Regions from separate parts of the Bacillus methanolicus genome, predicted to be linked through region 2. Evidence: riboswitches for the same ligand, from Rfam matches in the RefSeq annotation. Region 2 holds a riboswitch; the other holds the start of a gene.

The links. A riboswitch is a leader RNA that binds a small molecule or an ion and turns the genes downstream of it on or off. The one in region 2 is predicted to bind thiamine pyrophosphate.
Region 1: it holds a riboswitch for thiamine pyrophosphate, as region 2 does, so the genes downstream of both, C0966_RS07225 (IS110 family transposase) here and thiW (energy coupling factor transporter S component ThiW) in region 2, are expected to answer to the same signal.

What each region holds. Positions count from the first base shown of each region.
Region 1 covers NZ_PNFF01000001.1:1,455,088-1,459,306, forward strand. The annotation lists gene C0966_RS07220 (ABC transporter substrate-binding protein) at 1-215, opposite strand, end outside; gene C0966_RS07225 (IS110 family transposase) at 640-1,920, opposite strand; TPP riboswitch at 2,100-2,209, opposite strand; gene C0966_RS07230 (response regulator transcription factor) at 2,404-2,997, opposite strand; gene C0966_RS07235 (PAS domain-containing sensor histidine kinase) at 3,010-4,219, opposite strand, start outside.
Region 2 covers NZ_PNFF01000002.1:913,617-917,835, reverse strand. The annotation lists gene thiC (phosphomethylpyrimidine synthase ThiC) at 1-1,341, opposite strand, end outside; gene thiW (energy coupling factor transporter S component ThiW) at 1,425-1,946, opposite strand; TPP riboswitch at 2,059-2,168, opposite strand; tRNA gene C0966_RS16260 (tRNA-Pro) at 2,403-2,476, opposite strand; gene gatB (Asp-tRNA(Asn)/Glu-tRNA(Gln) amidotransferase subunit GatB) at 2,842-4,219, opposite strand, start outside.

The DNA of each region.
Region 1 (4,219 bases), on a different contig from region 2:
AATCCTTCCTGTTCGAAATAGCCTTTTTCTTTCGCTACATATAATCCGGTGTGATTGGTGTTCGGCGTCCAATCGAGCACAACCGACACTTTTTCAAGTGATTTTTCTTTTTTGTCTGTTGTTGCAGTGTTCTTGTCTGATGATGAATCATTCTTGTCAGTACCGCAGCCCGTTAAGAGCATGGCTGAAAAAAGCAATGCGAGCCATTTTTTCATTACTGTTTCCTCCCTCTATATACTTTAAAATTCTCCCGAATACTCACGTTTTCTCTAAATTTCATTAACACCTAATAGTTGATCCACCGAAAATCATGGTTATAAATTGAATTTATTTAAATTTCTTACAGATGGGGGGCCATCCTACCAACCAAACTGGTATTGTTTGGTAATAACAGTTATGACCGTGCGCAAAATCTCCACTCATCTCACGGTCGCTAACCCTCCCATGTATCACCGGATTGGGATCCATACATTCCTTCGTCCTGCGTATCCATGAGGTGGAGGTCGGATAAGCTCCTCAGCTGGGTCATAAGCCCGTATGGTAAAAATAAACTCCGACTCGGCACTATTGGTGTTTGTCTTTAGAAATACTTGAAGTATTCGATAGTAATTTGATTAACAAATTGGTTAATAAATCGGTTTAAGCAACTTGTAATGTAATTTGAGGCAAGCCTTGCAATAATTTTGAACCATCAAATTCACACTGTTTTTGACCAATGACAAATAAGACACGTAATAGCTTACAACACAAAGCGATGAGAGACTGTTGCTTTTTTAAAGGCCTTTCAGATCGTTTTGTATAGTATTGATGTAAAGCTTTAAAAGTTGGATTATGGGCAACGAGTGGCCGAATCGCTAGGTACAGAGCTTTACGCAGCCTGCTTCGTCCCCGTTTCGTTATTCTGGTTTGTCCTTTAAATTTTCCAGAACTATGCTCACGTAATGAAAGGCCTGCCAGATTAACTAATTGCTGAGGGTGACTGTACTTTGTGAGATCACCCACTTCAGCGAAGAATAGAGCGACTGTTGTAACACCTAACCCAGAAATATTCATCATTTGCTTAGCACCTGGGATCGTTTCTACAAGAGCTTCTAGCTCCTGATCCAACTCTTCCAACTGCGTTTGATAAAGCTCATATTGGTCAATCAGATATTCCATTTCACGTTTGGCAAACTGAATCCCGATTTGAATTCCAATGCTCTTTTTGGCCGTTTCCACTAGTTTCGTTGCTCGCTTCATTCCAACTCCTCGTTGTACAAATGGCTTCCACTTTGAGAGAATCTCTTCAGGTGTCATTTCTTTAATTTGAGAAGGAAATGGAAACAGTTTTAGCGTGCAAAGAGCTGCTTTTCCTTCCCAATCCCCGAAAACATCGAAAAACTCCGGAAAATAACGTTGAATCAAATTTTGAATACGTCCTTCTGTGATGGCAAGCTGTTGAGTGAGCTGATCTCTTATTTTGACGCCTTCTCTTAGTTCCGCGTAAATGCCGTCTAAGAGATTTGGTACGGAGTATCGGCCGTCTTTAATCAGCTGTGCAATCACTCTGGCGTCTTTTGTATCGTTTTTTGTTGGAGAGTTGTCATCAAGCTCTTTGCTTTTCTTTACATGCATCGGATTGACTAGCACAAAGTCATAGCCCTTTGCGGTAAGGAAATAAGCGAGATTTAACCAGTAGGGCCCGGTTGGTTCAACCCCAAAAATCACATGGTTCTTATCATTTTCTTTTTGGTGTCGATTCACCCAATCTAAAAGCATTTGGAAACCATGTATGCGATTTTCAAAGATCAAGCGTTTTCCAAATTCAATTCCTCGATCGTCTTGTGCCCGTGCCACGTGTTTGTCTTTGGCAATATCAATGCCGATTATTAATGTTGATGGTGTGATTTGCGAGATTTTTCGATTTTGAGTATAATTCATTATTGAGTCCTCCTTGGTAACTTATTAATTCGGGGTCAATGCATTGACACCCTGTACTATACCAAGAGGGCTCTTTTTGTTTCAAACCTCAAATTTCTTCATTACAGGAATGCTCCTTATGTAATTTAGAATTCGCAAGCCCGGGAACAAATGAAATGCGCCCAGGTCAGAACCTGAGCGCCTAGACGAACAATGTTCCCTCCGCTGGTCTGAACCAGTTCAGGTTCTAAGGGTCATCATCTTTCGGATGAAATCTCAACCGGCAACACCGGTTCCCCTACATTCTTGCTATGAAATTATCAATTCCTCATCTATTATAGCAGATTAGATAATTAATATAATAATTTTCTAATAAATTTGATCGGGGTCTGGCCCGTATTAAGATATCTCGAATCTGGCAGGCATCGGCCGGACAGAGTTCAAATCCCTCTTTTAGAGTTAACACCTAATGGCAGCTGCTGAAAATTGATAAATTTTTTGTGTCTACCGCGTCCTAACCCCAAACTTTTGGTAGAGCAACGTTAAATTATATTCCAGTGATCGTTGGCTCATCGATAAAGAATTAGCCATTTCTCTTGTACTTTTACCCTTTGCCAGTTCCGCCAATATGTCTTCTTCTGTTTTCGTCAGGATTACTGTATCTTGAGAATTGGTGCCGCCGGAAACGAAGCCCGGCCTTCTTAGTTCTCTTACAAGCGAAAGCGGCAAGATAACCTGTTGACGCAGGGCGCATCTTATTCCTATCACAAGTTCTTCTCTTGAAGAAGTTTTGGATAAAAAACCGGAAACTCCGGCTTCAACCAATAAATTAAAATGTGGTTTAATATCAAAACCGGTGTAAATTAATACAATTAAATCTTGATTATACGCTAAAGCTTTTTTTGTTAGTTCAAGCCCGTTCAAGTGCGGCATATACAAATCAAACAGCAATATATCATAATGTTGCAGCTTAATTTTATTTAATGCGTTCAAAGAACTGTTTTCTATTGAAATGTTAAAATCGGGTTCCTGCTCCAATAGCATTTTTGTACCTTCCAATATAGATAAATGGTCATCGACTATCAAAATATTTATCATCGTAAAAACCTCTCAAATTTTTTTATCTCCAATGCCGGTACATGGAATTTGCATAGTAACTTTTAATCCGCAATTCGGTTTTGAATAAAACTCTACATTGCCTGAAAGGCTCTGAACGCGTTGCTTAATGCTTGTTAATCCCATGTTGTTAAAGGACGGTTTTAACTTATCCAGTTCAAAGCCCACACCGTCATCAGAATATTCAAACATCATTTTGTCTTCCCGGGCACTAATATGAAGGTGAATTTTTGAAGCCTTGGAATGTTTTGTCGCATTGTTGATCAATTCCTGTACGATTCGATAAATTCCGATCGTTTGTTCCTCATTTAATTGAAGACTGGAAGTATTGTCTGTTGAAAAATAAATTTTAAAAGTTGAAGAAACTTGGGTATATTCAAATAAATTTTCCAATGCCCGCTCTAAACCCAATTCCCTTAGCAACGGTGGCCGAAGTTCATTACATGTCATCCGGATTTGGTGAATGGTGTCCAGCAGTCCTTGTTCAATTCCTTTAAGCAGTGCTTTTATTTCGTTGTCAAATTCATGGCGATGAAGCAATGATTCCATTCTTCTGTACAAATCAATTTGATCCTGCAGGACTGTATCATGCAAATCACTTGATAAATGGAGCCGTTCTTTTTCGGAAAGATTGAACAAGAGCCGCAAGATCCAAAGCGGTGTTTGGCTGCTTTGCATGGCAGCTTCCAATTGATTCATTAGATTCTCGATTACATCCAAGCTCTCAAATACCATATTGGCGTAGTAAACGATTGTTTCCAGCCAAATGGAATCCATTTCCTCTTCTATAGATTGTGCATTGAGAATGAGGATGTAGGCATGGCTGGTCCGCTCTCCTACTTTTATTAGAACCTTATCGTTAACGTTTACGATCTTGCCAACCGGAAAATTTTGCAAATCGGGTTGAAATTCAAGAAAATGAGCTTCTTCGATTATCTGATTTTCTTTATTAAATTGTAAGATCGCCGGCTGGGAATCTGGCAAAACTGTATTTATTTCATGGATTAATCTTTCTTTGAGATCTGATACTTTCATTACCGAAGACAAGTCTTGGGAAAAATTTTTCAAACTGTTTTGCAATAATTTATATCGATCCTTTCTATTTTGAAGCTCTATCTCCATATTTTTTCTTTCGGTAATATCCCGGACCGTAACGACTGTAAGATTATCTTGACTTTCTACAGGCATCGTCCGACACTCAAAA
Region 2 (4,219 bases):
TGTGCCGAACCAGCCGATCATCGCCGCACCAATCGCTGATGTAATATGATCATATCCCGGTGCTATATCTGTTGTTAAAGGTCCCAATGTGTAGAATGGAGCTTCTTTGCAAATTTCCATTTGCTTATCCACATTCTCTTTTATAAGATGCATCGGTACATGTCCCGGGCCTTCAATCATTACTTGGACATCATGCTTCCACGCTATTTCAGTAAGCTCGCCTAACGTTTGAAGTTCTGCAAATTGCGCTTCATCATTTGCATCGGCAATTGAACCCGGTCTTAGACCATCTCCTAATGAGACGGAAATGTCGTACGCTTTTAAAATCTCACAAATCTCCTCAAAGTGAGTATACAAGAAATTTTCCTCGTGATGTGCCAAGCACCATTGAGCCATAATCGATCCTCCGCGGGAAACAATCCCGGTTGTCCGTTTTGCAGTCAGAGGAATATAGCGAAGTAAAACTCCGGCATGTATCGTAAAGTAGTCAACACCTTGCTCCGCCTGCTCAATTAATGTGTCCCGGTAAACTTCCCATGTCAGATCTTCGGCCACGCCTTTCACTTTTTCAAGTGCTTGATAAATTGGCACTGTTCCGACTGGAACCGGAGAGTTTCGAATAATCCATTCCCTTGTTGTATGTATGTTTTTTCCTGTCGATAAATCCATGATCGTATCGGCACCCCAGCGGACGGCCCAAGTCATTTTTTCAACTTCTTCTGAAATTGACGAGGATACAGCCGAATTCCCAATATTCGCATTAATTTTCACATGAAAATTGCGCCCAATAATCATTGGCTCGGCCTCAGGATGATTAATATTTGCCGGAATGATTGCTCTTCCCCTAGCTACCTCACTGCGGACAAATTCAGGATCGAGCTGTTCTCTGATCGCAATGAACTCCATCTCAGGGGTAATGATTCCCTTTTTTGCATAATGCATTTGCGTGACATTGCGCCCTTTTTTCGCTCTCAGCGGACGGTTGTTCGTATTTGGAAAAACCTCGATCTTCCGGTTTGCTTCTTCTTCGCTGCGGTAGCCATTGTCCTCAGGCTTAACAGATCTGCCTTGATATTCCTCAACATCTCCTCTTTCCAAAATCCACTTTCTGCGAAGCTTTGGAAGCCCTTTTTTCAAATCAACCTCATAATTCGGATCAGTGTATGGACCACTTGTATCATACACACGCACAGGCTTATTTTCCTCTTTTCCAAACATGGATTCTGTCGGGCTGAGCGAGATTTCCCGCATCGGGACCTGAATATCAGGTCTTGATCCTTCCACATACACTTTTTTGCTTCCCGGAAAAGTATACATCATTTGAGTAAAATCGTTTGTCATATAATAGTTCCTCCTCAAAATTGAATATTTATTTGATACATGCGGCTTTAAAGAGCTGATATGGTGCAAATTTGTCTAAATATTCAAATCCTGTTATGAAAAGATGTCTTTTCAAGTAACTTCTCTTTTGCCGCAGTATTTCTCAAAAAAACAGTCAGAATGACATAACCGATAAAAGCACCTGATAAGGAGCTGACCATAAACGAAGGAATGAATCCAAATATTGTTGCTTCTTTTCCCAGTAAAAGGACTGCAATCGGATATGAAGCAAGAGCACCCAACAAACCTGTTCCGGTGACTTCACCAACAAAAGCCATAGATGTCTTTTTCGTCTTTGAAAATAAATATGCTGCCAAAAAGGCCCCGATCATACTCCCCGGAAACGCAAAAACGGAGCCGGTTCCCATTAGATTTCTTAAAATGGATACGCAAAGCGCCTGAGCCACTGCGTAATACGGACCTAATAAAACTGCTGACAAAACATTAATAAAATGCTGCATTGGAAAAACTTTGGCAAATCCTATCGGGATAAAAAACATGTGGCTTGTCAGTGTACCAATCGTAATCATCATGGCAGTTAACGTAAGCTTCTGTGTTTTTTTCACAAAAAAATCCCTCCAATGTTCAGGCACTGGGGGATAGGGAATACCATGCAAATATTCATTATCGCCGGAGTCAAAAAAAGCAGACTCCAACGGAAGGAATCTGCTTTTGTATGACTAAGTCAATACACTTCCCTACGCTGGTACTAACCAGATCAGGTAAAAGGGTCAAAGATTCGGATCTTTATCTCAGCCGGCCATTCTCCGGCACCCCTAGTGCCAATTATATTATTGTCATAGTTTAATATATCACAGTCATTGATGATTGCAAGGACTTTTTTGATTTTTTTCTCCCTTTCGAAAATTCTATTTAATTAAGAGAAGACAAAAAAGAGGCTGACCCTTTATGGGTCTGGCCCCTCCGACAATGACAATATGTAGAATGTTTTTTAGTGAGGGGGCTGATCCTTTGCTTCTGAATCAGCCCCCCCTTTGATAATAACTCTTGAATATTAAAAATCGGGATAACAGGATTCGAACCTGCGACCCCTAGCACCCCATGCTAGTGCTCTACCAAGCTGAGCTATATCCCGACGGCACATATATTTTACTATATTCACTCGGTATGTGCCAATATCCTTTTTCTACACCATTCTTCAAAAAACGATGAACAAATTATTAATCAAACGTTTGATTAATTTTCGAAAGAGTGCATGAATATCATACATTTTTCCCGGGAAATAGATGCGGAAATTGTCAAATGCTGCTAAGCTCATTTCGACAAAAACAGTGCCGACCAGAAGACCGATCTTAATCTGCTAAAAATTAAAAAGAGGCTATCTCAAAAGCCTAGGGTCAGACCCTATACCACAATATATAGGACATAATGTTGGATAAATGTGCTATATATCGATAAATGCACATGAGGTCTGACCCTTATAAGACAGCCTCTACAGAATTATAGCTTTTGCAATTCTTGATTTAATAATTTATTGACCAACGGCGGATTGGCTTGTCCTTTTGTCGCTTTCATTACCTGGCCGACAAGGAAGCCGATCGCTTTACCCTTCCCATTTTTAAAGTCTTGTACTGATTGTGGGTTCGCCTCAATGACTTCTGCAATAATTTTTAGAAGCGCTCCTTCGTCGGAAATCTGAACAAGTCCTTTTTCTTTGACAATTTGCTCTGCATCTCCGCCATTTTCAATTAACTCTTTAAATACTGTTTTGGCGATTTTCGAAGAAATTGTGCCATTTTCGATCAGCTTAATCATGCCCGCGAGGCTTTCAGGCGTTAAAGACACTTCGTGAAGCTCTTTTTGTTCCGCATTTAAGTAAGCAGACACCTCTCCCATCATCCAGTTGGATGCTTGTTTTGGATCTGCACCGGCTTTGACAGTCGCCTCAAAGAAGTCAGCCATTTCTTTTGTTACTGTTAAAACAGCAGCATCATAAGCAGGCAGTCCAAGTTCTTCGATGTAGCGTTTTTTCCGCTGATCAGGCAGCTCAGGAATTTCTGCTCTTACGCGTTCTTTCCACTCTTCATCAATATACAATTCCACAAGATCAGGCTCCGGGAAGTAGCGATAGTCATCCGAACCTTCTTTCACACGCATTAAAATCGTCGTATTTGTCGCTTCATCATACCGGCGCGTTTCCTGCTGAATCGTTCCGCCTGCAAGCACCACTTCCCGCTGGCGTTTTTCTTCATACTCCAAACCCTTTCGGACGAAATTAAAAGAGTTTAAGTTTTTCAACTCGGTTTTTGTTCCGAATTCTTTTTGGCCAACCGGGCGGATTGATATATTTGCATCACAGCGTAGGGAACCCTCTTCCATTTTACAATCAGACACACCCGTATATTGGATGATTGATTTTAATTTTTCAAGATAGGCATACGCTTCGTCAGGAGTACGGATATCCGGCTCCGAAACAATTTCAATTAACGGCGTGCCCTGGCGATTTAAATCTACAAGGGAATAGCCGTTTTCGTGGTTTAATTTCCCTGCATCTTCCTCTAAATGTAGGCGGGTAATTCCAATTTTTTTCTTTTTCCCGTCCACTTCGATTTCAATCCAGCCGTTTTTGCCGATCGGCTTATCGAATTGGGAAATCTGATATGCCTTCGGATTATCCGGATAAAAATAGTTTTTGCGGTCAAACTTCGTTTCTGTTGCCACTTCACAGTTTAGTGCCATGGCCGCTTTCATCGCATACTCGACAGCCTTTTTATTCAAAACAGGCAGTACGCCCGGATATCCGAGTTCAATAACAGAAGTATTTGTGTTAGGTTCAGCGCCAAATTGGTTCGGGCTTGCCGAAAAGATTTTGGAATCA